Regions from separate parts of the Kitasatospora sp. NPDC087314 genome, predicted to be linked through region 2. Evidence: riboswitches for the same ligand, from Rfam matches in the RefSeq annotation. Region 2 holds a riboswitch; each other region holds the start of a gene.
What was found. Region 2 has a riboswitch for thiamine pyrophosphate ahead of ACIO5E_RS07225 (purine-cytosine permease family protein). Riboswitches for the same ligand answer to the same signal wherever they lie in the genome.

Region 1 (2,258 bases), 260 kb from region 2:
CTCCTTCTGGAGATCCATGTTCTCCTTGATCTTGTTCATCGGGACGTGGCCCGGGCCCTCGATCATCACCTGGACGTCGCGCTCGCGGGCGATCCGGCCGAGCTCGCCGAGGGTCTGCAGTTCGGCGAACTGCGCCTCGTCGTTGGCGTCCGCGATGGAGCCAGGACGCAGGCCGTCGCCGAGCGAGAAGGTGACGTCGTAGCTCGCGAGGATGTCGCAGAGCTCCTCGAAGTTCGTGTAGAGGAAGTTCTCCTGGTGGTGCGCCAGGCACCAGGCGGCCATGATCGAGCCGCCGCGCGAGACGATGCCGGTCTTGCGGCGGGCGGTCAGCGGGACGTACCGCAGCAGGACGCCGGCATGGACGGTCATGTAGTCGACGCCCTGTTCGCACTGCTCGACGATGGTGTCCCGGTACACCTCCCAGCTCAGCTCCTCGGCCTTGCCGTCGACCTTCTCCAGGGCCTGGTAGAGCGGCACGGTGCCGATCGGCACGGGGGAGTTGCGCAGGATCCACTCGCGGGTGGTGTGGATGTTGCGGCCGGTGGAGAGGTCCATGACGGTGTCGGCGCCCCAGCGGGTGGCCCAGGTCATCTTCTCCACCTCCTCCTCGATCGAGGAGGTGACGGCGGAGTTGCCGATGTTGGCGTTGATCTTCACCAGGAAGTTGGTGCCGATGACGGCCGGCTCCACCTCGGGGTGGTTCACGTTGACCGGGATGACGGCCCGTCCGCGGGCCACCTCGGCCCGCACGTACTCGGGGGCGAGGCCCTCCCGCAGCGCCACGAACTCCATCTCGGGGGTGACCACGCCCCGCTTGGCGTAGGCGAGTTGGGTGACGGCGGCACCACCGCGGCCGCGCAGCGGACGGCGCGGGCGGCCGGGGAACACCGCGTCCAGGTTGCGCAGGTTTCCGCCGCGCGGCGAGGTGTGCTTGATCCCGTCGTCCTCGGGGCGCGCCTCGCGGCCGTCGTACTCCTCGACGTCGCCGCGCTGGCGGATCCAGGCGTCGCGCAGGGCGGGCAGGCCGCGCCGCACGTCGGGCTCGTAGGCCTGGTCGGTGTACGGGCCGGAGGTGTCGTACAGCGGGACGGTCCGGCCGTTGGTGAGCTGCACCTCGCGGTACGGGACCCGCAGGTCGGGCCGGGACCCCTCGCGGTAGGCCTTGCGCCAGGCCGGGGTCGGGTAGCCGGTGCCCGCGCTGGTGACGGCGCTGTTCCGGGCAGACTGCGGCTGTGCTTCGAACGTGGTCATCTGACCTCTACTCCCTACGCCGGCATTACCCGGTCAGGTTCCTGCGGTCGACGCAGCCGTCGGTCCGTCCGTCGACGTCCCGGTCAGCGCCCTCTCAGCCCGGTGCTCCGAGCTCCCGCGTCCACAGGCGGTGTTGCCTGCACACGACGCCCAACACGGTAGCGAGCCGATCGCCGCAGGTCCAGAGGGGGTCCACGGAGGGGATCCGGCAGCCGGTGGCAGCACGCCGAAACGCCCGAGGCCCGGCGCCCCGTCGCGGGGTGCCGGGCCTCGGGCGTTCCCTCAGCCCTTGGCGGCCTTCTTCACCAGGACCACCACGGCGGCCGCGATACCGACGACCACCAGCACCTTGATCACTATGCTCAGCAGCGCACCGACGACACCGAAGACGAATCCCACGATGTTCCAGAGCAGCACCAGGACCAGCACCGGGATGACGATGTTGCGCACCCAGGCGGGCAGCGACTTCCAGAGCTCAGCCATGTCCGTTCCTTCTCTCCCCGTGGGGTCGGCTGCCGTCCGGTGCCGCATCCCGCTTGCTTCGGTACTTCGATCGTACGGGGACGCCAGTGCCGTAACGAGGCCCGACGGCCCGGAGAGAACCCCTAGATCACCCCGACCCGGGCCCCGGGGAAAGACCCCGCCCGGACCTCCGGGAAGGCCCCCGGGAAATCCTCGGAGCGACCTGAGAACCGGGCCGGCCCCACGCGTCCAGGAGATGTCGGACTCTCCGGAACTGCCCCTGCACCACGGCTACTTGGGGGATTCAGCCACGCCTGACCGCACCGTCACCACCCCCGAGGCCCCGACCCTGACCGTCCCGGCCCCGGGCCCACCCGGCCATGAGCTGGTCAGACCGGCCAGCGCTCCCCGCGCCAGGCCGCGTCCCAGAACATCCACTCGTAGCGCGAGGTGGTCGTGAAGTGCTCGACGACCCGACGCCGTTCGGCCGGGGAGATCTCCTCACCGAGCCGGTCGGTGAGTGCCAGTACCCGGCGGACGACGGA
Region 2 (2,258 bases):
GCCGCCGCGCTTCTTGCGCGGGCCGCCGGGGCCGCCGGGGTAGTCGGCCGGGTAGCCGAGCGGACCGGCCGGGCCGCCGGGGTAGCCCGGGCCGCCGCCGGTGGCGTCGTGGGCGGCGCCCCAGCCGCCGAGCGGCTGGCCGGCGCCGAACGGGTGGTGCGCGGGAGCGGGGTGCGCGGCGGGGGTGCCGTACGGGTCGTGCGGTGCGGGGGCGGCCGGGGTGCCGTACGGGTCCTGCGCGCCGGCGGCGGGGACGCCGTGGGCCGGGGTGGCGTACGGGTTGGCGACCGGCGGCAGGGCCGGGCTCTCGGCGGCGGGCGCGGCCGGCGGGGCGGGCGGCAGGACCGGCGGCGGCGCGTCGATGTAGCCGGTGGCGGGGTCGACGGGGACGGCGGGTGCCTCGGCGGCGGGGGCGGCCTGCGGGGCCGCCTCCGGCGCGGGGACCTTGCCGAAGGCCACGGTGGGCCGGTGCCCGCCCTGGGCCGGCACACCCTCGGCCGGCACAGCCTCAACCGGTACGTCGCCGGCCGGCGCGGCCTCGGGCTCGGGCACCCGGCTGAACGCCATGGTCGACTGGTGCCCGCCGTCCGCCGGCGCCGCCTCGGCCTCGGCCGGGGCGGGCGCCTGCGACGGGGCCGCTCCCGGCTCGGGGACCCTGCCGAAGGCCATCGTCGGCTGGTGCCCGCCCGCGGCGGAGCCGTCGGAAGCGGGAACAGCCGCCGCCTGGCCGCCCGAGGGCTGCTCCCCCTGCGGCCCGGTGGGCCCAACCTCGCGCTCGGTGCTCACGGACGACCTCCATAGCTGGCAGAACCAAGGACCATAGTTTTTCGCACTGTCGATTCGATTGCCGTAAGGACCCCTCTGAAGAACTCATAAGAATCCTTAGCCGGCACCGACAGTCAACGCCGCCGACCAGCGCCGACGGCCGACACCGACGGTCGGAGGCTCCCCCACCTCCGTCGGACGTCCCGCGATGCGGACCGCACACCCCGTGGCCTTGGCGTTCACCCCGCTGCCGGTTAGCCTGGCGCTCTAACTGACACGCGGGAGCTTGGACCTTCCAGGCTGAGAGTGCGCTGGTCGACCGTACGCCACGGGATCGTGGGCGGACCGTCGAGGGGGCGCAGACCGCCGGAACCTGTCCGGGTAATGCCGGCGTAGGGAGTATCGGCCATGCCGCCTGCTTCGCCATCCTCTTCTTCGGACGCGTCCGCGTCCAAGGGTTTCCCCGATCCGTCCACGGGCGCCCCCGCCGGAGCGGCGACCGCCGTCCTGGACCGCCCGGAGCGTACCGAGGCACCGCTCGTGCTGGACACCGAGCCGCCGCGCACGCTGCGCTTCCGGGACCACTTCGCGCTCTGGATGAACCTGGGCGTCAGCCTGATCGGCTTCTCCACCGCCGCCACCGTGCTCGGCGCCAAGGGCAGCGAGCTGTCGCTGGCCGCCGCGGTGACCGCGATCGTGGCCGGCACCGTGGTCGGCACCGCGATGCTCGGTGTGGCCGCGCTGATCGGGGCCCGCACCGGCGCGCCCGCGATGGCGAACCTGCGCGGGCTGTTCGGTACCCGGCTGTCGTACGTCCCGACGGTGCTGAACATCGTCCAGTGCGTCGGCTGGGGCGTGTTCGAGCTGCTGACGATCGCGGCGGGCGCGCAGACCGTCGCCCACACGGACGGCTACCGCTGGCTGTTCGTGGTCCTGGCGGGCGCGCTGACCACCGCGCTGACCATCTGGCCGCTGGGCTCGATCGCGGTGCTGCGCCGCTTCGTGGCCGGTGCCGTCGCCGTCGCGATGGTGTACTTCACCGTCCAGCTGGGTCGCCAGGGGGTGCCCGACCCGGGCGCCGGCAACTGGCACGGCTTCCTGGGCGCCACCGACGCGATGATCGCGGTGTCGATCTCCTTCGTCCCGCTCGCCGCCGACTACACCCGGCACTCGCGCACCCCGCGCTCGGCGTTCTGGGGCAGCTTCTCCGGCTACACGATCGCCCAGGTCTGGTGCTACGTGCTCGGCCTGATGGCCCTGCTGCAGTCCGACGGCGACCCGAACCGGATCTTCGACTCCTTCCTCGGCGTCTGGGCCGGCTGGCTGTTCCTGCTGGTGCTGGTGCTGCGCGAGACCGACCAGTCCTTCGCCAACGTGTACTCGACGGCGATGTCGGTGCAGAACCTGCTGCCGAAGGTGGACCGCCGGGTGCTGACCGGCGGGATCGGGCTGCTGATCACCGTGCTGGCGCTGCAGATCGACGAGTTCACCGA
Region 3 (2,258 bases), on a different contig from region 2:
TCGACGGCCAGCAGCGCGCTCGGCACCCCGTCGCGCAGCCAGAGCACCGTCCAGGAGGCGTCCTGCGGGCTGCCGCGCCACAGCAGTTCGTCGCCCTCGGCGTGCCGCCCGGCGTACTGGACCATTCGCCCGAACTGCTCCGACCAGAAGTACGGCACCGGGTCGTACGGCGGCGCGTCCGCGCCGAGCACGGCGGCGGCCGCGGCCTCGCCGGACTGCAGCGCGTGGTCCCAGTGCTGGACGGCCAGCCGGGCGCCGGCGCGGGCGGACGGGTAGCTGACGCAGTCGCCGGCCGCGAAGACGCCGGGCAGGCCCGTCCGCAGCCGCTCGTCCACCAGGACCGCGCCGGTCTCGTCCAGTTCGACGCCGGAGCCGGCCAGCCAACCCGTCGCGGGCCGGGCGCCGACGCCGACCACCACCTCGTCGGCGGGCAGGTGCGAGCCGTCCGCCAGCAGCACCGCGCCGGGCTCGACGGCGGCCACGCCGACCCCGCAGCGCAGGTCGACGCCGGCCTCGGCGTACCAGGCGGCCATCGCCGAGCCGACCTCGGTCGGCAGCGCGCCGGGGACGGGCGCCGGGCCCGCCTCGACCACGGTCACCTCACAGCCCGCGGCGCGCGCCGCGGTGGACACCTCGGCGCCGATCCAGCCCGCGCCGACCAGTACCAGCCGCAGGCCGGGCCGCAGCAGGGCGCGCAGCGCCAGCGCGTCGTCCAGGGTGTGCAGCAGGTGCGCGCGCTCGGCGCCGGGCAGGGCGCGCGGGGTGGCGCCGGTGGCGATCACCAGCGCGCCGTACGGGAGGTCGCCGTCGTCGGTGTGCAGCACGCCGGGGGTGAGGCCGGTGGCGCGGCGGCCGGTGAGCACCTCGATGCCGAGGTGCGGGTAGTCGATGTCCAGGGTGGTGGCGTCGGCCTTGCCGAGCAGCACGTCCTTGGACAGCGGCGGCCGGTCGTACGGCGCGTGCGGCTCCTCGCCGACCAGCGTGATCCGCCCCGGCCAGCCGCCCTGCCGCAGCTTCAGGGCGCACTGTGCCCCGGCCAGCCCGGCCCCGACGACGACCACCCGATCCGTTCCGCTCAGCTCTGCCACGCCCGTCACTGTACTCAGCGGTCCCGGGCGCCCCACCGGCCCGTCCACCCTTCGTACGGGCCTTCGGCCGGGCCGACCCCGGCGTTATGGTGGGGACACCATCACGGGAGCCCGGCGTACCGGGCTGAGAGGCGGGCTGGCACGGCCCGCGACCGTCCGAACCTGATCCGGGTCATACCGGCGAAGGGAGAAGAGCAGCTTTGTCACGCTTGCCCGAAAGCACCCGCGCCGACGTGCTGGTGATCGGCGGGGGCGTCATCGGCCTCGCCGTCGCCTGGCGCGCCGCGCAGCGCGGGCTGAAGAGGATCCTGGTGGTCGACCCCTCCCCCGGCGGCGGGGCGGCCGGGGTCGCGGCCGGGATGCTCGCCCCGGTCACCGAGCTGCAGTACGGCGAGGAGCCGCTGCTGCGCCTCGGCATGGCCTCCAACCAGCGCTACGGGGACTTCGCCGCCGAGCTCACCGAGGCGAGCGGCGGCCTGGACACCGGGTACCGCCGGTGCGGCACGATCGCGGTCGCGCTGGACTCCGACGACCGCGAGGAACTGCGCGAACTGCACGCCTTCCACCAGCGGCTCGGCCTGGACTCGGCCTGGCTGACCGGCCGGGAGGCCCGCAAGCTGGAGCCGATGCTCGCCCCCGGCGTGCGTGGCGGCCTGTACGCCGCGGACGACCACCAGGTGGATCCCCGCCGCTTGCTGACCGCCCTGCTGGCCGCCGGCGAACGCGCCGGGGTCGTGATCCACCGCGCCGAGGCCGTCGGGCTGCTGGTCGAGAACGGCCGCGCGGTCGGCGCCCGCCTCGGCACGCAGGAGACCCTGACCGCCGAGCAGGTGGTGCTCGCGGCCGGCCCGCACAGCCACCGGTTGCCCGGGCTGCCCGAGGGCGTGCTGCCGGCGATCCGCCCGGTGAAGGGGCAGATCCTGCGGCTGCGGATCCCCGGGGCGTACCGGCCGTTCCTGTCCCGCAACGTCCGCGCGGTGGTGCGCGGCCAACACCTGTACCTGGTGCCCCGGGAGAACGGCGAGCTGGTGATCGGCGCGACCACCGAGGAACAGGGCTACGACACCACGGTCACCGCCGGCGGGGTGTACGAACTGCTGCGCGACGCCCACGAGTTGGTCCCGGGCATCACCGAACTCCCGCTGGTGGAGACCTCGGCGGGGCTGCGGC

Region 1: another riboswitch for thiamine pyrophosphate. It lies ahead of thiC (phosphomethylpyrimidine synthase ThiC); the one in region 2 lies ahead of ACIO5E_RS07225 (purine-cytosine permease family protein).
Region 3: another riboswitch for thiamine pyrophosphate. It lies ahead of thiO (glycine oxidase ThiO); the one in region 2 lies ahead of ACIO5E_RS07225 (purine-cytosine permease family protein).

Annotation. Positions count from the first base shown of each region.
Region 1 is NZ_JBIUYE010000003.1:410,736-412,993, reverse strand. Features, by position in the region: gene thiC (phosphomethylpyrimidine synthase ThiC) at 1-1,251, opposite strand, end outside; TPP riboswitch at 1,246-1,380, opposite strand; gene ACIO5E_RS08350 (DUF5326 family protein) at 1,534-1,734, opposite strand; gene tenA (thiaminase II) at 2,103-2,258, opposite strand, start outside.
Region 2 is NZ_JBIUYE010000003.1:151,279-153,536, forward strand. Features, by position in the region: gene ACIO5E_RS07220 (S1C family serine protease) at 1-786, opposite strand, end outside; TPP riboswitch at 1,034-1,181, shown strand; gene ACIO5E_RS07225 (purine-cytosine permease family protein) at 1,174-2,258, shown strand, end outside.
Region 3 is NZ_JBIUYE010000001.1:477,701-479,958, reverse strand. Features, by position in the region: gene ACIO5E_RS02180 (NAD(P)/FAD-dependent oxidoreductase) at 1-1,097, opposite strand, end outside; TPP riboswitch at 1,182-1,294, shown strand; gene thiO (glycine oxidase ThiO) at 1,298-2,258, shown strand, end outside.